Pleurocapsa sp. PCC 7327: one gene and its partner. Each later gene encodes a partner of the first gene's protein in a complex. Links are inferred from orthologs where the notes say so. Each region holds a gene or a part of one and is shown in the gene's direction. Other genes may lie near its edges. The genes, in order: PLE7327_RS07120 and PLE7327_RS13460.

Region 1 (14,734 bases):
ACTCGGTATTTCCCAGGCTCCAATTTCTGTTTGCCAAGTATTTCCCTGGCGCTTGGCTGGAAGAACATTTGCCTGCTTGACAAATTCTGCCACAAACAGCGAAGCCGGGCGAGTATAAATTTCTTCTGGCGTACCTAACTGTTCTAGTTTGCCTTGGCGCATTACCCCAATTTTATCGGAAATGGAAAGGGCTTCTTCTTGGTCGTGCGTGACGAAAATAGCTGAAGTTCCTGCTGCTTTGAGGATGTGGCGGATCTCGTGGCGGAGGTACTGTCGCACTTGCACGTCCAAATTGCTCAGAGGCTCGTCTAATAGGATCAAAGCGGGTTGGGGCGCTAAAGCCCTGGCTAAGGCAACGCGCTGTTGTTGGCCGCCCGATAGTTCGTGGGGATAGCGTTTTTCTAATCCAGTCAGTCCTACCAGTAAAAGAACCTCAGCAATGCGTTGTTCGATCTGGGCTTTGGAGAGACGAGCGCACTTCCTTTGCAACCCAAAAGCAATGTTTTCTGCAATGGTTAGATGAGGGAACAAAGCATAGTCTTGAAACACCATGCCAGTATTTCTCGACTCTGGCGGCACCCAACATCCTTTGCCCGCAACCGTGCGTCCGGCAAGAGCGATCGCGCCGCTTGAAGGTTGCTCGAAGCCAGCGATAATCCGCAATAGCGTCGTTTTTCCGCAGCCAGAAGGACCGAGCAATCCTAATACATCTCCTTGCTCTAGAGTTAAACTGACGTTATCTACCGCAGGGGTGGAATGAGCTGAAAACTGTTTGGTGACGTTTTTGAGATCGAGGATAGTTGGTTGTTCCATCAGGGATATACTTAAGCGATACTCAGGGCTAGAAAATCTGAAAAAAGCGGGCAGTGAATGCCTGTCTCAATTCCGAATCCACATAGAAATCTTTCTAATAACTCACTATTCCTTATATAACATTAAACAGCCTTCTAAATAAGAAATTTTCTCAAAAATCAATGATGTGGGAAACCGCTCGAAAACCAGCCGCCTTCGCCAGCAACGTTGATAGGATTCTCGTTCCTCAAGGAACGGAATATAGAGCAATTTGTCGAGGTTTGCAATCGATCGATTCGCAGAAACCTTTAGGATTGCCTATTCCCATAGGTGTGAATGCTTTAACGCCCTATTTAGAAAAATGGCAACAAACTAAAGACTTTCTTAATAAGCCGCCGGCTCGCATCTTGCTAATGGGATTGTGTGGCAGCTTGTCGCCCCAATATAGCGTAGGAGATCTCGTCATTTATCAAGCCTGTGGTTATAGGAGCGAGAAGCTTTTATGGCGAGAGTGCGATTTTTATCTGACTAAATTGCTTGGCGATCGCCTGCAAGGAAAAGCAACCTTAGTCAAGGGGTTGACAAGCGATCGCGTTATTTGGTCTGCCCAAGAAAAATCTTATCTAGGTCGAATCTGCCAAGCTGACGTAGTAGACATGGAAGGCTATGCAGCCTTAGAGATTCTTGCTCGCGCGGGGATCGCTCTAGCCATAATCCGAGTCATCAGCGACGACTGCCAGCAAGATTTACCCAATATTATGCCAGCAATAGGGTCTGATGGCTCGTTACAGCCTTTTCCTTTAGCCATGAAGATGTTGCAAAACCCCGTCGCGGCTATTCGACTCATTCAAGGTTCTCTGCGAGGACTAAAAGTATTGCAGCAAGTCACCAGTGACTTGTTTTCTGAGGAGTTAGGATAGAGCGATCGCGCTTCAGTCAAAACAGATAATAACGACTGGCAAGGCTTCATAACGATTGGGAGTGTCAGTAAAGCTTCTAGAGAGAGAAAATAGAAACAGAAATGTTATCTCACTCACTCGCTAACAAAATCTCATGACTAAACGAGCGCTCTTGCTAGTTAACCGTTATGCTCGCAAGGGTCAAAAAAGCCTGGCTAAAGCAGTCGAAATTCTACATGACCTAGATTTTGAACTAATTACCGTGCCGATTAAAAATCCTCAGCAACTTCCTGAGCTAGTCCACAAACATAAAAATGCGATCGATTTAGTCATCGTTGGTGGAGGGGACGGCACCTTAAATGCGGTTGTCGATAGCTTGGTAGAAACCAAACTCCCATTAGGCATTCTCCCGCTAGGAACGGCTAACGATTTAGCGCGTACTCTCTCAATTCCGCCGTCTATTCCAGAAGCTTGTCGGGCGATCGCATCTGGTAACCTCAAGTATATTGACCTGGGTTGGGTCAACGGCAAACATTTCTTTAACGTAGCGAGTTTGGGATTGAGCGTAAAAATCACCAAGAAACTCTCGAAAGGAGCAAAACGCCGCTTGGGAATTCTCGCTTATGGGTATACCGCCTTGCAAGTCCTCAGTCAAACTCGTCCCTTTCGAGCAGAAATTCGCGTCAATGGCGAGTCGATTAGAATTAAAACCATTCAGATTGCAGTCGGCAACGGGCGCTATTATGGAGGTGGCATGGCGATCGCCAAAGATGCCGCGATCGACGATCGCCGCTTGGATTTGTATAGTTTAGAAATAGAGCGTTGGTGGCAAATTTTTCCACTAATATGGACTTTACCTAGCGGCGATTACGAGAATCTGCCGTGGGTGCGATCGCTTGAAGCAGAAGAAATTGAGATCTATACGCGCAAACCCGAAGAGATCAACACAGATGGGGAATTGACCGTTTCGACTCCGGCTAAGTTTCGCGCGATCCCCAAAGCTTTAGCCGTATTTACGGCAGCAGAAACCTCGTATTCCAAAACGACCCCTAGAAAGGATTAAAATAAAAAAACACCCTAAACTTTTAGGAAAGTATGGAAATTTCAGAACTCAAACGAGAAATAGAAACCGTTGGTTCGCGCCTGGGGAAAACCCAGGACTATCTTTGACCTTCCCGCACTCAAAGCTAAGATTCAAGATTTAGAACAATTGGCCGCTCAACCGGATTTTTGGGATAGTCAAGAGAAAGCACAAACAACGCTTCAGGAACTCAACGATCTCAAATCCAGCTTAGAGCAATACCAACAATGGCAAACTCAACTAGAAGATACTAAAGCCATTGCCGAACTGCTAGAATTAGAAGCCGACGAAACCCTCGCAATAGAAGCCAAAAACAATCTCATTCACCTCCAACAAGAACTCGATCGTTGGGAACTACAGCAGCTTTTATCGGGTGAATATGACGCAAAAGGAGCCATCCTAACTATTAATGCCGGGGCTGGTGGAACTGATGCCCAGGATTGGGCAGAAATGTTGCTGCGCATGTATACCCGTTGGGGAGAAAAACAAGGCTATAAAGTTCGCGTGAGTGACATTTCCGAAGGCGATGAAGCGGGGATCAAGTCCGCTACCCTCGAATTTGAGGGACGCTACGCCTACGGCTACCTCAAAGGCGAAAAAGGCACTCACCGACTGGTTCGTATTTCTCCTTTCAATGCCAACGGCAAGCGACAAACCAGCTTTGCCGGCGTGGAAGTGATGCCAATTTTAGGGGAGGAAGCGGTTAAAGTAGAGATCCCCGAAAAAGATCTGGAAATCACCACTTCTCGTGCTGGTGGGAAGGGCGGACAAAACGTTAATAAAGTAGAAACTGCCGTTCGCATCGCCCACATCCCCACGGGGATCGCCGTTCGCTGTACCCAAGAGCGATCCCAACTCCAAAATAAAGAAAAAGCCCTCGCCCTTCTCAAGGCGAAATTGTTGGTAATCCTTCAAGAACAGCGGGCAAAAGAAATCGCAGAAATCCGAGGCGATATGGTAGAAGCCGCTTGGGGCAACCAAATTCGTAACTATGTCTTCCATCCCTATCAAATGGTCAAAGACCTGCGAACCAATGTAGAAACTAACAACGTGACTGCCGTTATGGATGGGGATCTCAATCCCTTTATCGAAGCCTATTTGCGTCAATCCACGCTAGGAGAACAAAGCTAATTGTGGGGTAGTCTATATCTAGAGTAGGAGCATCTCGAACGCAAACGAGATGCTCTGAGCGCATTAGGGTAAGTAGATAGACAGAATTAATAACACATTTCAGGGGTGAATTTAATTTTGCCTAGATACTTACGATATGGCATAAAGTAGGGCAACCCAAAAACCACCTACCCTAAGAGAGAAACAAATATAGACGAACTGGGAATACTATAAAAAAAGAGATTGCTTGATTTTTAGCAATAAACTGTTACATTAAATGCAGCGATCGAACTAATAACTCTAGTAACTTTCTTAAATCCAAAATCCTATGAGTGATTCCTCTACATCTACTCAAACGTCAGAAGCACCAACTCTCAAAACAGCTCAAACCGAACCAGAACCCAGTTACGTCAAACTCGCTATGCGTAACATGGTACGCAAAAAAGGAATTTCATTGAAACACTTTTTCCTGACTACCGTCGGTTTACTAGCTTTTCTGATCGGCATGTCCTACTTAACTCGCTAATCTCTTCTTTAGAGTGTCAGTAATTTAGTTAATTTTTACTACTGATAACTGTACGGGCGGGTTTGGTCTGTAGTTATGTAACAAGGCGCTCATTTTCACAATTAACCCGCCTCTACCGATTGCTGATAACTGATATGGCATCTTCTCTCAAATCCCCTGTAGCAGTTGACGTAAATTTGCAGGATGTTTTTTTCGAGCAATCATCCGCAGCTTGCCCGATTTCCCCAGACACTTGGACGAATTGGTTTCAAACTTGGCTAGAAGTCATGCGTCCCGAACTTCCAGAGGCAGATATCTACGAACTATCGCTTCGTCTAACCACAGATGCAGAAATCCAGGCGCTCAATGCTCAGTATCGCCAGCAAGATCGACCTACAGATGTATTGGCATTTGCGAGTTTAGAAGTAAACTTTCCTAAACTGCCAGCAGAATTTTCCGAATTAGAGCCTTTGTACCTTGGAGATATTATTATTTCAATCGAAACTGCCGAACGACAGGCAGAGCAACAAGGACATTCCTTAAGTGTAGAACTTGCCTGGTTAGCCTCTCATGGGTTTCTCCATCTGTTGGGTTGGGATCATCCCGATGAAGATAGTCTTGCCAACATGCTCTCCCAGCAGCAAACGCTATTGAAAATAATCGGGATTTTGTCTTAGTGCTGATAAGCTAATAATTTTAATAGAACGAAATCTAAAGAAAATCTTATCTTTTGAAAACGAACGGTCTCTATGAAAGCAAATAATTTACAAATGACTCAATCGACCAACGCCAAAGCACTTGACTCGATCTATTTTCCCGTTCCCATTAAGGAGAAGCAAATGATTAAATCTCCCTTCTTGGGTGGCTATAACTTAAAAACTTCTTCGCTGCGAGAACTCGCTTGGCAAGTTGCCCCGAATCTCCTGATTAGCTTTCGATACGCTTGGGCAGGAGTTAGCTACGCCTTTGTCACTCAGCGGAACTTTCGCATTCATACTGCGATCGCGACGATAGCTATAAGTCTGGGGCTTATTTTGAGGATTACACCAGTAGAAATGGCAATCGTGACTTTAACCAGCGCCTTGGTAATGGTACTAGAACTATTAAACACCGCTCTCGAATCCGTCGTCGATCTGACGGTCGGTCAATCATATCACGAGCTTGCTAAAATTGCTAAAGACTGCGCGGCTGGCGCGGTTCTCATTTCTGCTCTGGCGGCTTTGTTAGTAGCCAGTTTTATCCTACTGCCGCCGCTATTTAGCCTAATTTTGCAGCTCGGCACGTTCTAAGTAAAAACAGAAAGGCAGATCGGCATTGATTCTTGTTATTGATAACTACGATAGTTTTACCTACAACTTAGTACAATATTTGGGAGAACTGGGCGAAGAACTGCCAGTCGCTTCAGATATTCAAGTTTATCGCAACGATCGCATTGACATCGAGACCATCCGTCAGCTTCAACCCGATGGGATCCTCATCTCTCCAGGTCCAGGCTATCCCAAGGATGCAGGAATTTCCCTAGCGGTAATCGAACAACTCGGCGCAACCGTACCAATATTAGGCGTTTGCTTGGGACACCAAAGCATCGGTCAAGTCTTTGGAGGAAAAATCGTTCCCGCTCCCGTTTTAATGCACGGCAAAACGTCGGAGATTCACCATCAAAACGTCGGCGTTTTTCAAGGATTAGACAATCCGTTTCAGGCTACTCGCTATCACAGTTTAGTCGTCGATCGCGAAACGATGCCAGAGGTGCTAGAAATTACAGCGTGGGTTGAAGATGGAACGGTTATGGGTCTGCGCCACCGAAACTATCCCCACATTCAAGGCGTTCAATTCCATCCAGAAAGCATTTTGACCAGATCGGGCAAACAACTGTTGCGAAATTTCCTCAAATCGCTAGATTAAGTATTTGTTACTGATAAGATGCAAGATGCGATCTTCTAACTAACAACTAGCAACAGAGGGATAAATTTCCATGAGACGGCGACAGTTCATCCGTTACGCTGGAGCAAGTTTACTGGCAGCAAGCGGTTCCGCTTGGGTTTCGGGGTGGGGGAGCGATCGCGCACAAGCTCAAAGCGGCGGTTCGCTTACGGTACAATACTTAGGACATACGTGTTTTTTATTTACCGGAGGCGGGAGGCGGATTTTAGTCAATCCCTTTCGCGCGATCGGCTGTACGGCTGGCTATCGCCCTCCCAAAGTCCAAGCCGATCTGGTTCTCGTCAGCAGCCTGCTTTGGGATGAAGGGGCGGCTGAAGGATTGCCGGGAAATCCTAAAGTACTCTACGAACCAGGCGTTTACGAGATTGGCGGCATCAGGTTTCAAGGAATTAGCATTGCTCACGATCGCGAGGGGGGACGGCGTTTTGGGAACAACATAGCTTGGCGTTGGAATCAAGGCGGTATTAGGATTCTACATTTGGGCGGTGCAGCGGCTCCCATTGAGATAGAACAGCGAATTCTCATGGGCAATCCCGATCTCGCTCTCATTCCCGTTGGTGGCGGTCCCAAGGCTTATAATCCCCAAGAAGCCAAGCAGGCAATGGAATCCCTCAACCCTAAAATTATGATTCCCACGCAATATCTGACGGCTGCTGCCGATAAAAACGCCTGTGATTTAGTTCCTGTAGATGAATTTTTAAAGCTAGTCGAGGGGATGAATATCAGCAAAATTAATAGTAACAAACTTACTCTCAATTCTGGGAATATTCCCAAACAGGGAACGGTCATTAGGGTTCTCAGTTTCTAGCGAGATCGATCGCTTGCGGGCATCCTGCCCGCACTACAATTTATCCCTCATGTTATCGATTTGAATTTTTGAACTTTTAATCCACAAAAAAACTAAGGCCGCAGCACTTAAAAAACTTAAAATCATGCCTGCAATAAACGCAGGAGTCCATTGATAGCCCAATTCTACTTCATGAGAACCTGGCTCTAATTTCAGTTCCATCGTTCCATCGTTAGCCATTGCAATTGGATGAGATTTTTGATTTAAATATAAATGCCAAGCAGGATAATAATAGGTTCGTATCCTAATAGTTGAAGGCTCTTTGGCTATTACCTCAAATCTTCGATAGTAACTATCCCACCGCTCGATTTGGATGTCTGCTTTACCGCTTTTTAGGGAAACTCGCGGTTGTCCGATGAGGGGTTCGGGAGGAGATGAATTACCCCCCTTTAGTAAAGGGCGATATTCTCTAACATCTCTCAATTTATCTGTATAGGGATCGTCAAGGGCTATTTTAATATACTCTAAATGGGCAATGCTTCCTTTCCCTGGATTTCGCAAAGTAATGAATTGACGGGAAAGTTTATAAGAATATCTAAAATTTAGTAAAAGAATTCCAATAATAATTAACGATAATAATAGCTTGAAAGGCGATCGAAGCTTAAGAATACCGCTAACTACAGCCCCACATAAAGCAGCTCCCACAAATGAAAAAAGCTGCAATAACCGCCAAGGAAATTGAACCGATTGTAGCATGCTACTAGATTGCCAAATCAGTGTAGACAGCGAACTCATCATAAAGGCGATCGCGATCGCAAAAGCAAGCCAACCCCAAGTTTCTCGAATAATTGCCTTATTTTTACGACAGAAGACTAAAGCAATAATGGTTAAAATCGCGATCGCCAATAACTGATGGATAAAAATATAAGAAATGTTCACCAATTGAGTAATTTTTAGAGGAAAGAGTGGAATGCCAGAGCCAAGTAAAGCAGCTCGATATCCTCCCAAGAATTCTTTCATATTTTCAGTGTTGACGAAGGACTTTTCAACAATTGCTGGCAGTAAGTATAAAGATGCCATTCCCAAACCAATGCCAGCAAATATAATTGTTGCTAATACAGCCTTCCAGGATCGATGAAGCAGAAAAATGAGCGTATAAGGCAGCCAAAAAATAAAGCAAAGCAATAAACTTGCCGTGTGAGTCAAAGCCATCATCGCCCAAGAAATCGCTAAACCAATTCCCCATTTTGATTTTGCTAGAGTCTTTTCGGTTAGCCACCAAATGAGAGGAATCCATGCCTGTGCAAACATCGAGGCAACTCCGCCTCTATAGTAAATATCTAAGGCTATATAAGGGACGGTCATGTATGCTAATGCACCAACAAAAGCAGCAAATATTCCCCAGCGATTTCGACCATAAATATAAAAATTCAAACCATATAAGAAAATTGCCAAAGAAAATAAAGCAATAATCGTATCTTCAGTATTTAAGCAGCTGAATTTCAGCAACGAACCGATGTAGTAGACTAGGGGCGCATAGAAGACAAATGTGGGACTGCCATACCCGTAGTTGGTGCCTGCTAGCCAGCGGGGATACCAAATCCCTTCTGCAAGTTGTTTAGAAAAATGTTGCAGCCAGGGAATATGCCATTTTAAATCTGCCATGCCATTGATGCCATCGCGAATCATCTTCCAGTTGACGATCGCGGTTGCTAAAGCTAAAAGGAGAATGATTCCTCCTTCAACTAAATAGCGTCGAACTGGCGAATGAGGAGGAAATCTAACTATCCTAGACAAGACTTTAAGCAAAATTTAGATAAAGTTAGTTTTGTACTAAATCCGATTGTATTCAATCTGACGAGATGAGGCTTCCCCATGGCTAAAATTCCAAAATACTTTTCTGTGGAGTTACTCTTATTAGTTGCGATCGCCATTGCCGTTCTCATCAGAATTATTAATCTAGGAAGCCGCGAATTCTGGTATGACGAAGTTTTATCCTTGCTTCTTTCTACAGGACAAAAAGGTTTATACAAACATCCCGACGATACGCCAGTCGTCCTAACTCAATACCTTGGGGCACTGAATCTGCCATCCGAAAAAGGACTCGGCGACATTTTAGCAACAGGAGAAAAACTGCTCAAGGGTTTAGTGAAAGAACCCCATCCACCTTTATTTTTTATCGGACAACATCTGTGGCTGCGATTATTTGGCAATTCAGAAACAGCCATGCGAAGTCTAGTCGCCATCTTTAGCATTGGGGCAATCGGTAGCGCCTATGGTTTGGGTCGCTGTCTGTTGGGATATCGCGGGGGGCTTCTCTTGGCGGCACTTTTGGGATTAAATCCTTATTATCTATTCCATTCCTTGAACGTGCGGATGTATGGTTCGCTCGTTTTTTGGGTAATTTTAACGACGTGGGCATTATTTGAATTAATTCACCTCAATAACCAAAATCGATCCCCGCAAACAGAATCAAAAATCTTGAAGTCCAAATGGTTCTGGAGTGTAATTCTAATCGGCGCGATCGCGGCTGGCTTAATGACTTTTTATTACTTTGCTTGCCTGTTAATCGTGCTAGCTGCCTTAATGCTGTTGTTAGACAGACGGCAATGGCGGCAATACGCATTATGTTTTGGAGGGGGTGTTATCATCAACGTTCCTTGGACTCTGTGGGGAACGCGACAGCAGTTACGCAATGCAGATTTAGAAAGATTTGAGACAGCTAGCGGCTGGCTAGAAACGACCCTGCAACACCTACAGGATTTTGCTAGAACTCTGGGAACTCACCTAATTTTAGGAGATTGGGTGAGTATTTTACCTCCTACCCTAGCCACGATCGCGGGGATAGGCGCGATCGCAATCTTGCTTGCCTGTAGCCTAGATCTTTGGCAGCGCCAGCAGCGTCAAATTTTAGGAATTGCTTTGATGCTAGGCATCGTTCCTCTGTTGTTAATGCTGGGGATGGACGTAGCGACGGGAAAGTTTACCCTTGGCTTTGGTTGGGGGCGATCGGTTATTTTTATTCTTCCCGGTTGTTTATTCTTATTGACAGTTTGGATCGAACGAGCAGCCGGAAAATGGCGAAAAATAGCCGCGATCGCATTGCTGCTATTGTATTTGAGTATTAGTGCCAGCGACTTTAGTATCAGAAATCGCTGGATGTTTCACCAAATAGCAGACATAATTGAACAGAACCAAAAAGCGACAACTTTAATTGTCATGAATTCTACTGCCTGGGGTCACGTGTTGCGCCTAGCCTATTACCTGCCACCTACTTCTTCAGTAATGCTGCTCGCTCGACCATCCGACGAACTTGCCCCAGTGCTTCAAAAAACCCTTGTCCCCGATCGCGATCGCTATCAACGGATTCTTTGGTTAGACAGCGCTAGACCCGTTTGGGGAGAATCGAGTACCACAGAAGAAAAAAACCAACTTCGACAAGTCTTAGATGGTCAATTTCAGCTCAAAAAAACTCAACAGCTTTTTGGAACTAGGGAGCTAGATCATTTTAATCTCAGTCTCTATGAACGAAATCCTCGCTAATAACCCCTATTTTGTCACGATTATTTTTAATTACTAATGAATGATTCTCTTTTACCTGTTCCCTCTGGAGCTTTACAAATCCCCGAAAGACCTTATCTTGTCGATAGCGCCGAACAGGAGCCTATTGAGTTTTCCCTTGTTCTTCCCACCTTTAAAGAAAGTCAAAATATTGCCAGCATCGTCCAAATTTTGACCCAACTCCTAGATGACTACCTTCCGGGACAGTACGAATTAATCGTCGTCGATGACGATAGTCCCGATCTAACCTGGAAAATCGCGCTAGAGTTGCTTCCCTACTATCCCCAACTGCGAGTCATGCGCCGACAAACCGAACGAGGACTTTCCACTGCAGTCGTGCGCGGTTGGCAAGTCGCAAGGGGAAAAATTCTTGGGGTAATCGATGCCGACTTGCAGCATCCGCCAGAGGTATTGTTGCAACTGCTGCAAGAAATGGGACACGGCGCAGATTTGGCAGTTGCCAGTCGCCACGTCGAGGGTGGCGGGGTGAGCGAATGGAGTGCCGTGCGGCGGTTTTTGTCTCGCGGCGCACAGATGCTGGGATTGGTTATCTTACCCGAAGTCATTGGTCGCCTGTCCGATCCTATGAGCGGCTACTTTATGGTGCGTCGCAGCGCCATTATTGGCAAACAATTGAGTCCGGTAGGTTATAAAATTCTTATTGAAGTTGCTGCTCGTGGAAAAATCCGCTGGATTGCCGAAGCGGGTTACGTGTTTCGGGAGCGCGTCGCTGGGGAAAGCAAGGTTACTTGGAAACAATATGTCGAGTATATTCAACACCTGCTGAGGTTGCGCTTTTCTTTGTGGCCCGTCGAGCGATTTTTCCGCTTTGGAGTTGTCGGATTTAGCGGCGTATTTGTGGATATGGGAGTGCTGTACTTGCTCAGCGATCCTAGTATGCTTGCGTTGCCTCTCACGCGCAGCAAAATTATTGCCTCAGAGTTGGCAATTATTAATAATTTTCTCTGGAATGATTTCTGGACGTTTGGCGATATTTCTCGCCGACAACCGGGCAAGCGTCAGCGATTAAAACGGTTAATTAAGTTTAATGTTATCTGTTTGGCTGGATTAATTCTTAATGTTTTACTATTAAATTTATTTTTTAATGTTTTTGGGATCGATCGCTACGTGGCAAATTTAATGGCGATCGCGATCGTTACGGTTTGGAATTTCTGGTTTAACCTCAAGCTGAGTTGGCGAGTAACCGATGTAGAAAAATAAACATAACACTGTAGAGACGGGTTTTTAAACCTGCTGCTACAAATTTTTGGAAAACTTATATCAAGTTGCCTCCAAAGAAAGATATTACCTGTCATTGGAGAGCAATAGCGAAGGATGCTGGTTGACTGACAAATCTTTGTTCCCTCATCCCTAAATCCCTTCTCCCACGAGAGGAGAAGGGACTTCAGTCCAAAGTCTTAACTTGAAAGCCCCTCTCCCGCTCTGGGAGAGGGGTTGGGGTGAGGGCGATTTGAGTTATTGCTGCCCCAGAATTATTCAACCATTCTTGGGCAAATTCCCCTCAGTAGAACTTAAAGAAAAAAAACAGGCAAGTTACGAGAAACAGGGAAATAAAAATCAGAAAATGACGGTTTTTTAGCAAAATATTCCTATAGATTTACAGAGCGGCTCTATCTCTATTGCTATTTGGGAACAAAACCACCGAAAACAGCCAATCCGAAATATTTCCAGGGCACCGACACTGATTCAAACCCTGCCGTTTTCAACATTTGCCAATGCTCTTCTAATGTCGCCAATTGGTCTTGACTAGAATAGCCGTAGGGATTGCTCTGACCCATCTTGGCGCGTACCTGTGCCAGCGTCGTTCCGCGATCGCTCGCCCATGCTTCCTTGACGCTCTGGTAGACTTCTGATAGTGTGGGGGACTCGATCGCCACGGGATCTGCATTCCAGAAACTCCCGCCCGGATTGAGACTGGCTCGAATCCGCTCGAAAAGTCTTAATTTCATTGGATTGGCGAGATGGTGAATGGCTAAAGAGGAAGCGCAGGCATCAAACTTACTCCCAATTCCTTGTGCCGTTTTGCCTGCCGCCCAAGCGCCAAAATCCATTACGATTCCACGCCAGCGCTTTCCATAGCCAGTCGCTTCGATTTTGCCACGAGCATATTCGAGCATGCGAGGAGAGTAATCGAGGGCAATTACGGTTGCCTGGGGACAGTTTTGCAGCAGCTTGACGCTCAATTCACCCGTTCCGCAGCCCAATTCTAGAACTCGCTCGGCACTAACGGGTATGCAGCGAGCGATCGTAGCTAACATTTCGTCATAATAAGGAATTAGTTGGCGGATACAGGTATCAAAATCGGTAGTATTAGCAAAAACTTCACCGGGAAAAATTTCGACTGGCACGCGATCGCTCACGATTCCTCCTGCTAAACTTATTCTCCACCAACGCCGATATTGGTATTATAAATCTCAGCATTCATCAAATTGAGTTGCTCCATCGAAGCTCCCTTCACGTCAACATCGTAAACCATAGCTTCTGTGAAGTTAACTCGGTTAAGATTCGCGTTCTCAAAGGTTGCATTAGTCACAAAAGCCTTAGTTAAATTAGCTCCTTGTAGATTAGCACCAGTTAAATCCGCACCTTCGAGATTAGCTTCAGTTAGGTTTGCCCCAGACAAGTTGGCTTCTCTCAAATCCGCACCAATAAGATGGGCAGCACTCAAATCAGCTTTGCTCAGATCGCAGCGGGGACACTCTCCGGTAGCTAGCAATTGTTCTACATGGGCTGGATTCTCTGCTTTTACCTGAGTTATCAACAATAGAGGTATTATTATAGCTAGAGTCGCTAAAATTATCCGTTGCATCGCCTCAGCTCCTCTTGCTCTCTATACTTCTAGCGTAGAGCGAATTGTCCCCTCCATACTTCGCCCAATCGAGTTATATTTCCTTAATTTCACGAATTTTAACTTCTCTCAATAGAGCTTGCCCCTAGATATTCTATCGCTGCTTCAGATTTAAAGCACCAACGCCTAGAACTTTAGTTCTAGGCTCAAAGCTCAACTCGATTAAAATAGACTACAATTCCTATCGGGTCTTCTTTACAGGTTGTCCCAAAAGGATAGAAGGTGCAAGGTGCTCGCCGTCTCACGGCAGAGCTTGCTTGCACTTTGTCATGTTGAGCTTAGCAGTAGCGAAGCGAAACATCTGAGCATACCAACTTTAAACAGAGATTCTTTGTTACGTTCCACTCCACTGGGAATGACAAAATGGACTTTCGATCGCTGTAGAATCCTACCGAGGAAGGACGATCTGGTCAGTTTGTCCCTTCTATCCTAAACGCAAGGGGAGGTGAGGCTATTGCCTCGATCTTTCTAAATTGTGACTTCTAGGTAGCTGATTTTCGCCCGTTGCTGTCATTTTCCCGTCATCATTGTCGCCGATATTAAAAGTACAGGGATACATTTCAAGGACGAAAACCATAGCTAGACATTGGTAGTTAGCTTATTTGTCATAAAACTGTGAATTTAGGTCGATCGCTTGGCTTAATAGCTTTAATTCTCTCGCTCTATATCCTTTGGGAAATGCGGCAATTGCTGCTGCTTTTTTTACAGCCGTGGTATTAGCAATTGCCATCAATCAGCTAGTGAAACAACTCCAGCGATGGGTCAAACGGCGCGCCGTAGCCATATTTTTGAGCCTTGCCATCTTATTCGTACTTTTGATTATTTTTTTATGGCTAATCGTGCCAGCTTTTGTCGAACAGATTCAACAACTGCTCGAATTGCTACCACAAGTTTTTGTACAAATTCAGGCAGGAATTCAGTGGTTACAAGCTCGCTTAGCCGAACAAGATTTTCGCAATCTCCCCGATCTCAGCACGATAATACAACAGCTTCAGCCCTATGTGACTCAATTATTGGCGCAAACTTTTGACTTTTTTTCGGCGTCGGTTAACGTTATTTTGCAGCTAGTCCTAGTTCTAGTTTTAAGCCTTATGTTACTAATAAATCCTCAGCCATACCGGAACTTATTTATCCGGTTATTTCCCTCGTTCTATCGCCAGCGAGCTAACGAAATTATTTCTCATTG
Region 2 (14,857 bases), 1.4 Mb from region 1 along the record:
ACAGGCAAAAAGCAGTGGAACTTCAATCACAATCCCCTATTTTTGGATTTTCTCATGGGCGAGAAGGATTATGAGTGTACTCCCTGGGGAAGTCCTAGCTATAGCGTTTTGGGGTGGCAAAAACCCTGCTATCTCCTCAATGAAGGTCACTATAAGACGTTTAAGAAACTCTTAGAAGAAACTAACTGGGAAAATTACGGTCGCGCTAGCGGTAATCCCAAATGTGCGGATTGTATGGTACATTGCGGTTACGAACCCACCGCTGCCATGGATGCGCTGAAACCAGAAAATATGGGACGGGCGATTAGTAGCGTGTTTGGAAGTTAAAGCCGTAGAGCGGGCATCCTGCCCGCGCACAGGTATAATCCCAAGCAAGGGAGACGGGAGAGGGAAAGAGCGATTGTAAAAGAACAAATCTGACCGCGCACAGGTATAATCCCAAGCAAGGGAGACGGGAGAGGGAAAGAGCGATTGTAAAAGAACAAATCTGACCGCGCACAGGTATAATCCCAAGCGAGCGAGACGCTCGCACTACTGACGCGATCGCTCTTTTTGTATCGGAACATACATAGAATAGGACTTAGGAAATCCTGCCACGTATTCGGTATAGACTTTGGCTTCGGGAAATAAAGTCTTTAGTCTCCCCAGACTTAACACCTGCGTTTCGCTCATCTGCTTCCACTTGAATTCCTGTCCTTGCCTTTGCCAGCGACGAATCCATGCATTTTTGAGACTTGGTGGATAAAACCACCAAAAAGGAAGGTTACAATGCGCCTCAATCGGGAACCACATCGAAGGGGTTTGAATCCAATAACTAGGAGCCAATCGGCGCACTGTCTTGGCGAAGGCTTTTTGTCGCGCTAGGGAACCGACGTGTTCGATGACTCCGTTACTGAATGCGATGTCAAAACTGTTGTCTGCCAAATCTAAAAGCTCGCAGGCATCGGCTTCAACGAATTGGTATTGGCGTGTAAACGCTCCTCGCTCTCCTGCCAATACTCCCGGTAAATTTAACAAAGTAATATCGAGATCGAGCGCGATTGTCTCCCAAAATTCCGGCAATCCGCCGAGATCGATAATCCTGCTTCCTTGTTTAAGGCGCATTAACTCGATGAATGCCTCCATGCGACGTTTGCGCCAGTGGCGTTGCATTCGAGGTTTTATCGCTCTAATCATGACCCTTTAAGGACTGTCGTTGCCCGACGAAGAAATAGCATGCCCAGTTCGAGCTTCTGAGCGAGAGTTCTGTGAGAGAGGCATGAGTTAGCACAATCTACTTCGCCAAATTTGGTACAGGCAATCATCTGAGCGCGCAAGCGTCGAGCTTGTTCGCCATACCAAATCTCGCGGGCGCTGTGGGTTTTGATGTTGCCAAGCGGCGGGTAAAACCAACACGAAATAACGTCGCCGTTGGTGCGAATGTGATAGTCCCGCAAGCTAACGCGGCAAGGTGAAACGCCGTGATAGACTTTGTTGCCTCGAAAATGGTCGATAAAGGAGCAAAGTTTGGCATCGTTGGTTTCTATGGAAGCTCCTTGCTGTTTCATGGCAATTAGAGTCTCGATGACTTGTTTTAAGACTTCGCGATCGCTCTCTTCCTGAATCCATAGTTCCGTTTCTATTTCGGCAAGACCGAAAGCTGGACGGACGGGAGCAAAGTCAATTGTCGTTGCCCCCACGCGCTGCGCCCACTCTACTAGTTCCGGCAGGTAGCGAAAGTTGTAGCGATGGACTGTGGGTTTGATGCGGATGGGAAACTTCAATCCCAGTCTATCTCGTTCTTCTCGCAAAAAACCGATTCCTTGCTCGATTTTGCTCAGGGAACCAGGCACTCCTCGCACAAAATCGTGAATTTCTGAATCTGCGCTATCAACTGAGATATCTAAATTCACCGGACGCGCTGCTACTACTCTTCTAGCCGTCTGGCGATCGAAAGTTGAACCGTTGGTAATAACTCCCCAGTCGATTCCATGGGAGTAGCAAAATTCTAATAAGTCTACAAATCCTTTTTTAATAAACGGTTCGCCACCACCAAATTGAATGACATAAGAGCCAATAAATTTTTTCAGACTCAACAGCGCTGTTTGCCATTCCGGAATGGTCATTTCATCTTTGTAATTCTCTAAACGCCAGAATTTGCAGTAGCGACATTTATAATTACATCGCTCGTTAACTATACCTTGAATTGCTAAGGGTTTAGTCAGATCGTAACCCGTTTTTAGATATAGCATTTCGGGAATTGTATGAGTGATATGGCGCGTTGCTAGCTTGATTAAATGTTTTAATTCCATTGTTTTGGTTTCAAAATAATTCTTTTAAATTAACTGGCTATTAATTGGGAATCGCTGGAAAATAACTTCCAGATTTTTTCAATACTACTGAATTTGAATTGCGCGATCGCACGCTCAAATTTTGAGCGAGTTTGTTCGAGATTGACATAAGTTGTGAAAGAACGAGTTAAACTCATTGCCAATCGAGGGTGATTGACATCAAATTCTCGCGGATGGAGATAGACTAATACAGATTTTCCGCGATCGTTGAGGTAAGTAATTGCTTGCTCGATCAGCGGGTAGGGTGCTAGACGAAAGTATCCGCCTCCAAAAAGATAAATTTTTTTACCCAACCAATTGATAGGAGTAACTGGAATTTCTAGGATTCGATTTCCTCTAGGGGTAGTAATCCAATTTTCTTCTTCTGAAAAGCCTGGAAAACCACCATGATTTCTCTTCATTGGAAAAATTGAAGCATCGTAATAAAAACCCAATTCTACTAAAATATCTAAAGCATATAGAGTTTCGGGCACAATGGAAAAACCGGGAGCGCGATAGCCAAGAATTGGTCGAGAAGTAATTCGAGAAAGATATTCTAAAGATAAGCTAACATCGCGTCGAAAGCGATCTTGCGTTAAATGATAAATCAGTTCGTGACTATAACCATGGCTGCCAATTTCATGACCTCGTTTTTCAATTTCCCGAACTAAATCTGGAAAATGCTTGGCAACCCATCCTAGAACAAAAAATGTTCCTTTGGTTTTGTATTTATCTAGTAAATCTAAAATAAAAATCGTATTAGATACAACTCGACTTTCCAGTTTTACCCAGGTTTTAAGTGGAGGAAGTGATGGAAGATCTAAAATATGAAACCAGTCCTCAACATCTATTGTCAGGATATTGCTGATGTTATTTTTTGTCTGAAATTCTACTCCTATCTTTTGGCTTTTCATGTCTTTTAAAACTCAACTATTTTTTAGAGAAAATTTTATCTGAAAAATTCTTTAAGTAAAAGGATTTTTATAAAGGTTTAATTTTTGCTTGAGGACTAGACCTAAAAAGGGAGGATCTTCTACTAAATATCTTTTCCAAAGTCTCTTGGGTTCTCTGAATAATCTATAAGGAGTTTCTAGCCCTACCTCACTCATCCACTTTGGCGCTCTTTTTTTGTGACCCGCTTCAAAATCAATGGCTGCACCAACTGCTAAAAATATTTTAATATTTTTGAGCTTATTTCTATATTTAATAATCCATTTTTCTTGCTTGGGCGCCCCTACTCCTACAACCAAAACTGTTGCTTCAGAGCGAGTGATCGCATTGACTATTTCAAGACATTCTTCTTCATTTTTTTCAAAGCAAAAAGATGGAGAGCAAGCGGCAACTACAATTTCTCTGCCGACTTTTTCATTGATTTTTTCTTGAGCTTTTTGAGCCACTCCTTCTGCTCCTCCCAGTAAGAAAATTTTGATATTTTGATTTTGTTTATTGTCAAAATAAAAAGCAGGCAAAAGATCGGAACCAGAAATTTTTTCTTGGATGGGAATCCCCAAAAAATCTAAAGACCACTTTAAAATTTGACCGTCGCACACTCGATAATCAGCTTGATTGTAAGCTTCATAAAACTCTCGATCGATTTGTAGTTTCATCAGGTGGTCTACATTGGGAGTAAAGACTATACCTCCTTCTAGACTAAGTTTTTTAAGAAGTTCCTTGGTTGAGATATTGTCAAGAGAAATATTGAGAATATTAACTTTACTCATTGTTTTGGAAAACCTTTAGTTTTCGATCGCTTGCTAAAAACAATAGGAAACAGATAGATAGACGGTTGAGGTTTGCGAATTGAGTATCCGTAGCGTTAAACTTACATAAGACTCACAGATAGATTGATAAAAATTAACAAAAATTCATCAATGCAACGTTTTCTAGTCGCTCTCTATATAGTTTGCAATTAGTCTAAATTTCTAATCGAATTAACCCAAACTAGTAAAGATACTCGCACAGTGCGATCGCGATTCTCGATAATAACGGATCGACTTAATCAATGGACTTACTACGTTCGCTCCCCATAGGACTTTATTTAGAAAAACCCCTAACCTGGATGCATCGACTCGATCCAAGGGTAAAACTTGGCTGGTTGATGACATTTCTAGCTGCGCCCTTATTAGCCAATCCCTGGTGGCGATTGGGGATCGTAGGGGTACTGATCCTATTAACGCTTTTAGCGGCAATTCCCCTGCGGGTTTGGCGACAGCAAATGGGCTGGTTGCTGACGCTGTGTATTTTAGTATTTATCATTACCTGTTTTGTGCCCGATGGCTTGGGAGTAACTTCTCAGCCACGACTTCCCGATAGCAATCTCCAGTTGCCTCAGCCTACCGATTATCATTACGTCTTATTTGAGAGAGGACGGTTTGTTATTACCCGCCGTTCTTTGGAATTGGCAGTGCGGACGAGTACCTTGATCTTTACGCTGATTTATAGTACCAATCTCTATCTACTTACCACTGCACCAGAAGAAATTACAGCCGGACTAGAAGAGTTGCTAGAACCCGTCCGCCGCTCTAAATTACCTATAACAGAGATAATGCTAACCTTGACGCTATCGTTGCGATTTATTCCCCTGGTATTGGAAGAAGTGCAAAATTTAGCGCGATCGATTCGGACTAGGGCAATTAATTGGAAAAAACTGGGAGTTAAGCGCAGTTTAAAGGTATGGTTGGTGGTAGTCGAACGGCTGCTAGAAAATCTCCTCTTGCGTGCCGAACAAATTGCAGTGGCAATGGAAGTGCGAGGTTTTACCAGTCCGAACAAACATCGCGTCCAGTGGCATCAACTCCGTTTGAGGCGAGTTGACTGGTTTGTTTTGTTTGCTTTAATTCCCTTTTGGTGGGCGCGATTGAGGTGGGGAGGAATGTAACAGTTATCAGTAACCAAGTGACCAGTTATCTTCCAACTCCTGAATCCTAAAACAAAGGACTAATGACTAATGACTAATGACTAATGACAGATGAAGCAGTTATTACCTTGGTATTGGAGAAGGCTACCATTAGGAAAGCGAACGGGTTCGGAGGTTTTTGAGCGGTTATTTTATCGTTCGGGCGCAGTCGCAACGCTTTTAGAAAGTCCGGCTAAACCCTCTAGCGATCGCTCTCCTTTATCTCGCTATTCTATTTGTGCGGGATCTCCCCGTCTCGTCGAGGGCAGACTGCAATCGTGGACGCCGCCCATTGGTAAAATCCTGCCTTTTCTTCGCCGTCTTCTGCAAAAAGAGACAAAAGAAAGGGAAATACCGGAACATTTGCCTTTTACAGGAGGTTGGTTGGGCTGGCTGGGATACGATCTAGCCTGGGAAATCGAAAAACTCCCCTACCTCAAAGACGATTCCCTGCCTTTTCCCGTTGCCTATTGGTACGAACCCGATTCCTTTGCTATTCTCGACCATTGGAAACAAACCTTATGGCTGGCCAGTACCAATCTAGATGACCTCGATCGCCTACAAAATCAATTCGACTCAAATCCTTCCCCCTCTCCCCCTCCCTTGCTCACGCCGTCTCCCTATCCTCTCTCATTCCTATCCGACCAAACAGATTACGAGCAAGCCGTCAGAAAAGCCAAGCAATACATTCAGGTAGGAGATATTTTTCAGGCGAATCTTTCTCTGCGGTTTCAAACGTTCACCAATGTCGATAGTTGGACGATTTATCGAACCTTACAAACTATTAATCCATCTCCCTTTGCCAGTTATTGGCAAACTCCCTGGGGGGCAGTTATTAGCTGCTCTCCCGAACGATTGATTCAATTGCAAGGACGCAAAGCGCAAACGCGACCGATCGCGGGAACCCGTCCTCGCGGTACTAGCGACGAACGCGATCGCGAGTTAATTGGGGAATTAATGACTAATGTCAAAGAAAGAGCCGAACACGTGATGCTCGTCGATCTAGAGCGCAACGATCTCGGACGGGTTTGCCGATGGGGTTCCGTTCGCGTTGACGAACTGTTGACTGTCGAACGCTATAGCCACGTCATGCATCTCGTTAGTAATGTGAGCGGTACTTTAGAACGCGATCGCGATACTGTCGATCTCATTGGTGCCTTATTTCCTGGCGGTACGATTACTGGATGTCCCAAGGTTCGCTGTATGGAAATTATCGAAGAACTCGAACCCGTTCGTCGCAATTTGTTTTACGGATCTTGCGGCTATCTAGACCGACGGGGCAATCTCGACTTGAATATCCTCATTCGCACGCTTTTATATAACTCTCCTTCGCCTTCTCTTCCTGCAACCGTTTGGGGGCAAGTTGGAGCGGGTATCGTGGCTGACAGCGATCCCGAAAGGGAATGGTACGAATCGCTCAACAAGGCAGAAGCTCAGTTGGCTGCTCTGAAATTGGCTAGTTCTCCTCCAACATGAAGCCTATCAACGAGGTAGAAGAACAAACTGGTAGCCTAAAGTTTTAGGAAGTGGTTTAACCTTTGCAATTAAACCGCTTCCTGGGATAAATTGGCGATCGCCCGATGGCAAAAACCTAATTGTTCCCGTGACTCCCTCAACCGAAAAAGTTCTGTCTTTGAGAGCGTTTTTCAGTTCTTCACGGGTTTGACTTTGTTGTAAGGCGGCAGTAATTGTCATTGTCGCGTCGTAAGCTTGCGCACTGCGCCAATTCACTTCTCCACCCCACAATTGTCGCGCTTGCTTGCGGAAAGGAGCGTTATAAGGCAGTGCATCGGGATGCCAAGGGGCAACCAAAGCTATGCCGTTGACGGCTTGCTGACCTTCTTTTAAAGTTTTGTAGGTATAGAGAGTGGGACTGCCAAAAAGGGTTAAGCGTCCTTGATTGGCTCGTGCCATCTCTACTGCTTTGCCGATTCGATCGACGTGAGGGGCTAACAGGAGACTATCGGCACCACTACTGACGATTTCTAAGATTTTTTCTTCAGGATTGTATTGGGGATCGTCAAAATCGCATTTAACATTAATATATTGCTTGCCTTTTGCTTGGAAGCTATTAATAAATTGATTGCGAAACGATTCATTATCAACCGCAGCTCTAGACGAACAAACGGCAATTTTAGTTTTGTGAGCGGTATGGATGATGTAATCGGACAAAGTATCGGTTAAAAAGCGGATGGTGGGAACCATGCGGAAGATATAATCCCCGCTAGAGGATAACTTATCAGAAAAGCTAGTAGGGCTAATCATGACTAGACCGCTCCGATCGTAAACCGGAGCGGCAGCAACTGAGGCATCGCTGGCATTATGTCCGACGACGGCTAAGAATTGAGGATCTTCTATAAAAGTGCTAGCAAGTTGTTTGGCAAGGTCGGGGTTGTTTTCATCATTGGCGATCGCTACTTGTAAAGGTTTCCCGTTAATCCCTCCTTTTCGATCGATCTCGTTTTGCGCTTGCGCCACGCCTCGCAAAATCTCCTGCGCTACGTCGAGGTTGCTACCGATAGGAACGCTGACAACAATTCTGTAGCTGCTTTTGTCGCCATTTCGAGCATTGTTAAGGTAAATCAGCGTTTCTGGATCGTTGCGCTGTTTTTGAAGGGATGCTTTAAACTCGGAGGCAGCGCGGGCAAAATCTTTTTCCTCAAAAGCTTTTACGCCTTTTTTCTTCTCGGATGTGACATTCTCCCTGACTAAAATTTCCTCTCCCATACTGATGCGATGGGGGATAGAAAGATAGATTCTTTTGTAGATTATTACACTTAGAGGAATTATGCTGACAAGCAATGCGATCGCGACTCCTACTGGGATTCTAGGAGTGGGTGCGAGCCATCTTAAAGTAGGTGCGGTTGGATTTTGATAAATGGCAGGCAGCCAACTCGCACAAGGTAATTGGTGTTCCCTTTCTTCATCTTGCAAGCGTTGTCTGGCATATCGCACGGATAGATCGAGAGATTCCCCACTAGAAAAGCGAAAGAGAAAATATTCTAAAAATCGCTGTGCTACGCGATCGGGGACGGGTTCTCGCATAAAAACGACATAAGGAATCCGAAAATTGGCTAGATTCCGGGCTATTTCTAAACCGTCACAAGAGTTAAAAATCGCCAATTTTAAGCCATTTCTAACGGCTTGGCTCAAGTCGCTCTCTAACTCTTTTAGAGAGATACTATCGCCTTCTTTGAGCTGAATAAATCCACTCTCTCCCTCTTTCTCCGAATAACTATGTCCCGCAAAAAAGAGTAGATCCCACCGTTGCTCCGATAATCTATACCTGAGTTCTCTACGGGTAGGCTGAGTGAGGGGAGTAATTCTTGCTCCTCGTTTTTCTAACTTAGCAAGTAACTCCTCATCTGGTTTTAGATCGATATTTTCACTGTTGCCAAAAATCACTAGGATTTTGACTGGATTTCTCAAGGCTATTTTGGCTGGCTTTTTGAAGGCTAAGGAGACGATCCTCATGAGAGTCAAGAAAGGTTGGGGTTCGCATAACTAGCCGTACTGAAGGTAGGTTCGCTGTTGGGACGACGCTTAAATAAATCCCACAAGTGCCAAGGTAGCTTCCAGAGATCCCGATTTTGGGTTGCTATAATAATCCGTGCCGTCTCTTCTGGTCTAATTGCATCTAGCACGTTATCTCGCAATTCCCGAATCTCTGGCGTATCCAGCCACGCTTTCATCTCGTTTTCAATGGTTTGTGCTGCTTTTTTAAAATCTTGCTCGCTATGGTTAGTTATCTGTGGGGGGATCTCAAGGCGAGGGTTACGAATCCCTGCATTGCGAATGGTGGGAGTGTTGTAATAGGCATCTTGCCAGTCCCGATAGCATTGGAGAAGTTCGGGATGATGCGGGAGTTTTCCATGAAAGTTGCGATCGCTCTGTTTTCCCTCTTCACCAATTTGCACAATGACAGGAAATCCTGCTTCAAAATTTCCATCGCCAATTTGGAGGATAACCAGCTTACCCATAGCGATCGCCCTTATTTTTTTAAATGATAAAGTATTCTATAAAACTCGTCTCCTCTAATGCTACCTTGACACTAAATTTTTCCCCATTTTCTGCAATTAACTTTAGCTGGATGTAATTATCTAAAGGTTGGGATCTGGCTTGTACTTGAGCAACAGGATTGTCCGATTCATAAACACTCAGTTGCAAAAGAGGAGGTAAAGTATCCCGATTTCCCATGGGGTAAACTCGCAGGAGGACGGCTACTTTTTGGTCGGGCTTTTCTAAAAGAGCTACCATCAAGGCGACTCGATGACCTCCTAATTGCATTCCCAGATCGATAATTCGTCTTACTCCTGCTGCTGGATGGGTTGGTTCGATCTCCCACAGCATTTCGGCTGCTTGCCAGCGCGTTTCCTCGTCCTGAGTTGCTTGCAGGATTTGAACTAGAGCAGGAATCGGATCTCGGTCGCGAGGGGGAAGGATTGGTGAGGATGGCTTCCCTGTTGGAAACAACTGTTTAATTTGTTGTCTCAACCATTCCATTTTGTCAAAACGAACTCTGCCAAGGCGAAAGGCTAGGGCAGGATTGGCTTGTTGATGGTTGACGATAACTTCTTCAATTGCCTCCCAACCAGTTGTAAATATATTATCAAACCAGTCGCTTAAACAGACAAAATTAAGGGTGGGTTTATACAAAAAATCCAGGAATTCGTCAAGAGATTGCAGGCAAGCGATTGGAATCTTCTCTTTCGAGACTGTGGGGAGAAATCCTAATAGAGTTCCTTGATGGCATTCTGTATCTAATCGAACAAAAATATAGCCGATTCGTTCTTCCCAAGCATCCGGTGGAATCCAAGCAAATTCTTGACCTGCTAGAACGGGGCGACATTCTAAATGCCCGAATTTTTTGAGGTTTAAATCTGTTACTTTCAAATCGGCTACATCAGCACACAAGCGAATAATTGGATTCCAACTGTAGCTGGACTGGAGATCGGTTGAAATCTCTAACATTTCTAAGTAGCGATTGACTGCCAGTACTGCTAAGGTATTGAGATAAACTTGTTTTTGTTTTTCTTTTGTCGGTTGCTGTTGAGCAAATTGAATGGCGAGCTTACTCTCGTCTTGAGTAAGAGGAATTGTCAGGGATTGAGAGAGAATTGATTCAATCATTTTTTGCCTGGTGTTAAAGTGCGATCGATTCAAAAAATTTCAGCAAAATGACTTTTACCAAAGTCTTGGAGTTTGGGCAAACATTTGCGCTGATAAAAGCTACTCAAGGTAGAAATAGAAACTCCAAATTCATTGGCAAGAGTTTTCCAAGCTTTTTCTGGAGGCAAGCGACGGAGGATTAAAACATAACAATTAATGTTGGGGTGCTTGTTTAAATGAATTTGGCTTAATCGCTCTCTATTTTCTTCCAGCCATTCTTTAATTTCTTTTAACAAAGAATGAGGGTTTTCTGAGGGTGCTGCTAGATTTTCCCAAGGATATATAATTTCTCCTGTTTCTGGAGAAATGATTTGAAAAATTCGATTATCATATTCTTGTTTATTGTTTTCCAGAATCTCTATGATGGCAAATTTGAGATAGCTATTAAACCAAGTAAATACACTTCCTTTATCTGGATTATAAGCTTCTTTTGCTGTGGTGGCTTCGCATAAGTTGCCACAGAAATACTTCCAGCTTTTCTGAAGTGCTTCTTGGTAGTCATGAAAATTAATATTCCCATAACTTTTCATAATTTTTCCCGATTTTTGCATCAGGCTAACGATTTGATTTAGTCTTTTATTTCGTTCTAAACTGCCTTTTGGATAGCGTCGGGCTTCTTGAATGAGTTTGCCGATTTGACAATCGAAATCATCTAAATTATTGTTCCAATGATTTGCCATAATAATAATCTAGTTCGAGTTGAAGTAATCTCGAATAGCTTTTACCTTAGTTATTCGGGTACAATTTTCTATTGAATTGGTACAAAATCGTATCCCGATACGCTAGGTCGCACCTGAATTAAAATGGCTTTACCCATACGATCGCCTGTCGGTAAAAACTTCATTTCTCCGTTTGCACCCATAAAAGAAATTGACTTAAGCGATTCTTGTGCTACCTCTTTGGCAACTTTTCCGCCAGGTTCGACAGGTAAATCCCATAACCATTTCCAAATTCCTACTAATACCAATTTTCATTAGTCGCGATCGACATCCTTCTCCCCTCTCCCAAATTGGGAGAGGGGTTGGGGGTGAGGGCAATCAACCATCTCTGTCATTACTTTTGAAAAATGGTATAAGCTTCGTCCAGCCCTTTCGCCGATGAACCAGTACAGAAACTTTTTGAGCGTTATTTTTCTCATCGCCCCCCTCAAGCTTAGATTTTGCGTTGTTTTGTCAGTTTGTTAGAGTTTGAGAGGAGAATTTATTCAAGAATTTACAAAACTTTACACAAGAGGGCGATCCAATAGAGATTGCCACTTTGCGATCGCAAAATTCGTCTTTATATCAATGGAAATAATTTTGTCTTCTCATTCCAAGAGGGTACTGCAAAGTTGGGGTTTTCTAGCTCTCGCTTTGTAAAGTACGGTAAAGTAATGTGAGGAGATTTTAGATCGCGCAAAAATCTGGATATGTTAAAGACTCCTAAAACCTTTTCTGTCTTAAAGTTGCCCGTCCATCTCTTTAATGACTATACGAGTTGGCTCCTAAAACGCTTACACCAGAGAGCGGGAACTCATGTGATAACGCTAAATGCAGAAATGGCGATCCTCGCACAAAAAAATCCCAACGTAGCCAGGAGCATCCGAGAAGCCGATCTCGTCATTCCCGATGGGGCTGGAATCGTTCTCTATCTGCGCCTGCGAGGGCAGCGGCAGCAACGCTGTCCGGGAATCGAACTAGCAGAGTCGTTACTCAAACAAATCGGGCGATTGGGCAAATCCTATCCCATTGCCTTCTATGGCGGTAAACCCGAAATTGTGGAGAAAGCAGCCCAAACTTGGCGGCAGAAAGTGCCCGGAATCTCAATTATTAGCAATCATGGCTATCTCTCGCCAGCAGAAGAAGACAATTGGAAAGAAACGCTCAAGGTAACCCAACCAAAACTAATTTTGGTCGGATTGGGGGTTCCGCGTCAGGAATTTTGGATTCGCCAGAACCGCTCTCTCTGCCCCGAAGCCATTTGGATTGGCGTAGGCGGTAGTTTTGATATCTGGTCTGGAACCAAAGAGAGGGCACCCGTTTTGTTGCGGGAAAATAATTTAGAGTGGCTCTATCGACTCTATCAAGAACCCTGGCGTTGGAAGCGCATGCTAGCTTTGCCTGAGTTTTTCTGGCGAGCTTTACTGGCTAGATAGTTAGAAACTCATTTCAGATTTGGAAATAGGCAGGGAACAGCTAAAGGCTGAGGCTTCTCTACCCTTCGTTCTCAGGCTAAACCAGGGAACGTGACGATTAAACCTCGACAAACCCAAAGTACATAATGCGAATCGTTCCAATTATCAATTAGTAATATGGCAATTAACCCTAGATTAAATTAACGTTGCTATAGCTAGCTTAGATTTCTTTTAAATATAAGATTAGTTTAAAATACAGACTAAAAGCAGTTTCTAGTTGTAAGATATGAAAAATCAATTATTTAACACTCATATTCAAAACTCTCATGTACTATTAACTCCTCATGAAGTAAAATCAAAATTGCCGTTAACGCCTTCGATAGAAAAAACTATTTTAAAATATAGAAAAGAAATAGAAAATATCTTAGATTTTAAGGATAGTAGAAAATTTATCGTAGTCGGACCGTGTTCCATCCACGATCCAAAAGCAGCGATTGAATATTCACAAAGACTGAAAATTCTGAGCGATCGCGTCAAAGATAAGCTGCTGCTCGTTATGAGAGTGTACTTTGAAAAACCAAGGACGACAGTAGGGTGGAAAGGATTAATTAACGATCCCGATATGGACGATTCTTTTCATGTCGAAAAAGGTTTATTAATGGCACGCAGCCTGCTTTTAAAAATTGCTGAATTGGGATTGCCCGCCGCCACAGAAGCCCTCGATCCCATCGTCCCTCAGTACATGAGCGAACTAATTTCCTGGTCTGCCATCGGAGCGCGCACGACCGAATCGCAAACTCATCGCGAAATGGCAAGCGGACTTTCGATGCCTGTAGGGTTTAAAAACGGCACCGATGGCAACATTGAAGTGGCTTTGAATGCTATACAATCTGCCAGAAGCCCCCATCATTTTCTGGGAATCAATCAAAAAGGACAGGTAAGCGTTTTTAAAACGAAAGGAAATGCTTACGGTCACGTAATTTTAAGGGGCGGTAACGGCAAACCCAACTACGACCCAGCTAACGTAAAACTGGTAGAAGAAAAATTAAAAGAGGCAAATTTGCCCCCGCGAATCGTTATCGATTGCAGCCATGGAAATTCTAATAAAGACTACAGATTACAAGCTTCTGTTTTTGAAAATGTCGTTCGACAAATAGCGTCGGGGAATGCATCAATCGTTGGCATGATGTTAGAATCCAACCTCTATCAAGGCAATCAACCGATTCCCAGCCAACTAGAGCAGCTAAAATATGGGGTTTCCGTGACCGATAAATGTATTGGTTGGGAAGAGACAGAGCAAATTATTCTGGCTGCCTACGAAAAACTGAGTGGTGGCATGATAGAGCAACGCGAAAAATTCTGAATGCTAGACTAGAGTTAGTCTGACGAAGTGCAAGCAGGCTCCGCCGCTCACTTGGCAGAGTACCTTGCACCCTATTTGCCGTTTGGAGCGAATGATTGAGCAACGCGATGCTGACGAAGTGCCGACTCCGACTAACGATGGAGTGCCTGGGTCGGGAAAAGATTCCTGGACAAACCACGCGGCTGAAGTCTGGAACCAGGCAACAACGCGATTGATGCAATTGCTCCCCCTAGAGCAAGTCGCACAAACAGTCGTGAAGTGGTTTAGCGTTAGCGAAGATCGGGTCGTCGAGATTTTGGAGACGGTTCGATCGCAACTGCCGACTACAGAAGCGTTTCTAATCGGTAAGCCTCAAACTGGAAAAAGTTCGATCGTGCGGGGACTGACAGGTGTTTCTGCCGAGATTGTCGGTCAGGGATTTCGTCCTCATACGCAACACACCGAGCATTATGCTTATCCATCGAGCGACCTGCCGTTGCTCATTTTTACCGATACAGTAGGATTGGGAGACGTAAACCAGGACACTCAGACAATTGTTCGAGAACTGATTGGCGATTTAAACCAAGAAAGTCGCGGGGCGAGAGTCTTAATTTTAACCGTAAAAATTAATGATTTCGCAACAGACGCGCTGCGACAAATTGCTCGGCAGTTGCGTCAGAAATATCGAGATATTCCCTGTTTGCTGGCGGTAACTTGCTTGCATGAGGTTTATCCTTCCAGTGCTGCCGATCATCCCCCTTATCCCCCCGACTTTGAAGAAGTCAACCGAGCTTTTGCCGCATTGCAGCAAACTTTTGCTGGACTGTACGATCGCGCCGTTCTCATCGACTTTACCTTAGAAGGAGATGGCTATAATCCGGTGTTTTACGGCTTAGAGGCGTTTAGAGATACGCTGGCAGACTTACTTCCAGAAGCGGAAGCCCGTGCGATTCATCAGCTATTAGATGAAGCTGTTGGCGAGCAAATTGGCAATCTCTATCGAGATGTGGGACGGCGTTATATTTTGG

Evidence for each region.
Region 2: the proteins of PLE7327_RS07120 (region 1) and PLE7327_RS13460 are in contact, whole or in part, in a solved structure (PDB 8RP0), measured with the Escherichia coli proteins. The link is inferred for Pleurocapsa sp. PCC 7327 from one-to-one orthologs.

The regions. Positions count from the first base shown.
Region 1 is NC_019689.1:1,583,479-1,598,212, reverse strand. The notes cover bases 4,713-7,496. They hold PLE7327_RS07120 (aminodeoxychorismate/anthranilate synthase component II), read left to right. Parts: upstream 4,713-5,701; coding sequence 5,702-6,292; downstream 6,293-7,496. Other genes in these bases: PLE7327_RS07110 (6-pyruvoyl-tetrahydropterin synthase-related protein), read right to left, coding at 7,173-7,496; PLE7327_RS07115 (MBL fold metallo-hydrolase), read left to right, coding at 6,363-7,139; PLE7327_RS07125 (diacylglycerol kinase family protein), read left to right, coding at 5,227-5,676; ybeY (rRNA maturation RNase YbeY), read left to right, coding at 4,713-5,064. Also shown: PLE7327_RS07155 (ABC transporter ATP-binding protein), read right to left, coding at 1-813; PLE7327_RS07150 (nucleoside phosphorylase), read left to right, coding at 975-1,712; PLE7327_RS07145 (lipid kinase), read left to right, coding at 1,846-2,754; PLE7327_RS07135 (DUF3285 domain-containing protein), read left to right, coding at 4,211-4,408; more of ybeY, read left to right, coding at 4,543-4,712; more of PLE7327_RS07110, read right to left, coding at 7,497-8,915; PLE7327_RS07105 (glycosyltransferase family 39 protein), read left to right, coding at 8,994-10,661; PLE7327_RS07100 (glycosyltransferase), read left to right, coding at 10,698-11,900; PLE7327_RS07095 (trans-aconitate 2-methyltransferase), read right to left, coding at 12,323-13,060; PLE7327_RS07090 (pentapeptide repeat-containing protein), read right to left, coding at 13,078-13,509; PLE7327_RS07085 (AI-2E family transporter), read left to right, coding at 14,220-14,734. UniProt on the Escherichia coli protein: Part of a heterodimeric complex that catalyzes the two-step biosynthesis of 4-amino-4-deoxychorismate (ADC), a precursor of p-aminobenzoate (PABA) and tetrahydrofolate.
Region 2 is NC_019689.1:2,993,885-3,008,741, forward strand. The notes cover bases 4,573-7,479. They hold PLE7327_RS13460 (anthranilate synthase component I), read left to right. Parts: upstream 4,573-5,277; coding sequence 5,278-6,681; downstream 6,682-7,479. Other genes in these bases: PLE7327_RS13455 (energy-coupling factor transporter transmembrane protein EcfT), read left to right, coding at 4,573-5,187; PLE7327_RS22735 (ABC transporter substrate-binding protein), read right to left, coding at 6,688-7,479. In the rest of the region: adenosyl-hopene transferase HpnH, read left to right, coding at 1-327; PLE7327_RS13435 (class I SAM-dependent methyltransferase), read right to left, coding at 532-1,152; PLE7327_RS13440 (radical SAM protein), read right to left, coding at 1,173-2,291; PLE7327_RS13445 (XrtA system polysaccharide deacetylase), read right to left, coding at 2,321-3,223; PLE7327_RS13450 (WecB/TagA/CpsF family glycosyltransferase), read right to left, coding at 3,275-4,030; more of PLE7327_RS13455, read left to right, coding at 4,312-4,572; more of PLE7327_RS22735, read right to left, coding at 7,480-8,679; PLE7327_RS22740 (hypothetical protein), read right to left, coding at 8,685-9,185; PLE7327_RS13475 (DUF1822 family protein), read right to left, coding at 9,205-10,335; PLE7327_RS13480 (hypothetical protein), read right to left, coding at 10,365-11,054; PLE7327_RS13485 (hypothetical protein), read right to left, coding at 11,123-11,341; PLE7327_RS13490 (WecB/TagA/CpsF family glycosyltransferase), read left to right, coding at 11,783-12,508; PLE7327_RS13495 (3-deoxy-7-phosphoheptulonate synthase), read left to right, coding at 12,774-13,850; PLE7327_RS13500 (GTPase family protein), read left to right, coding at 13,942-14,857. UniProt on the Escherichia coli protein: Part of a heterodimeric complex that catalyzes the two-step biosynthesis of 4-amino-4-deoxychorismate (ADC), a precursor of p-aminobenzoate (PABA) and tetrahydrofolate.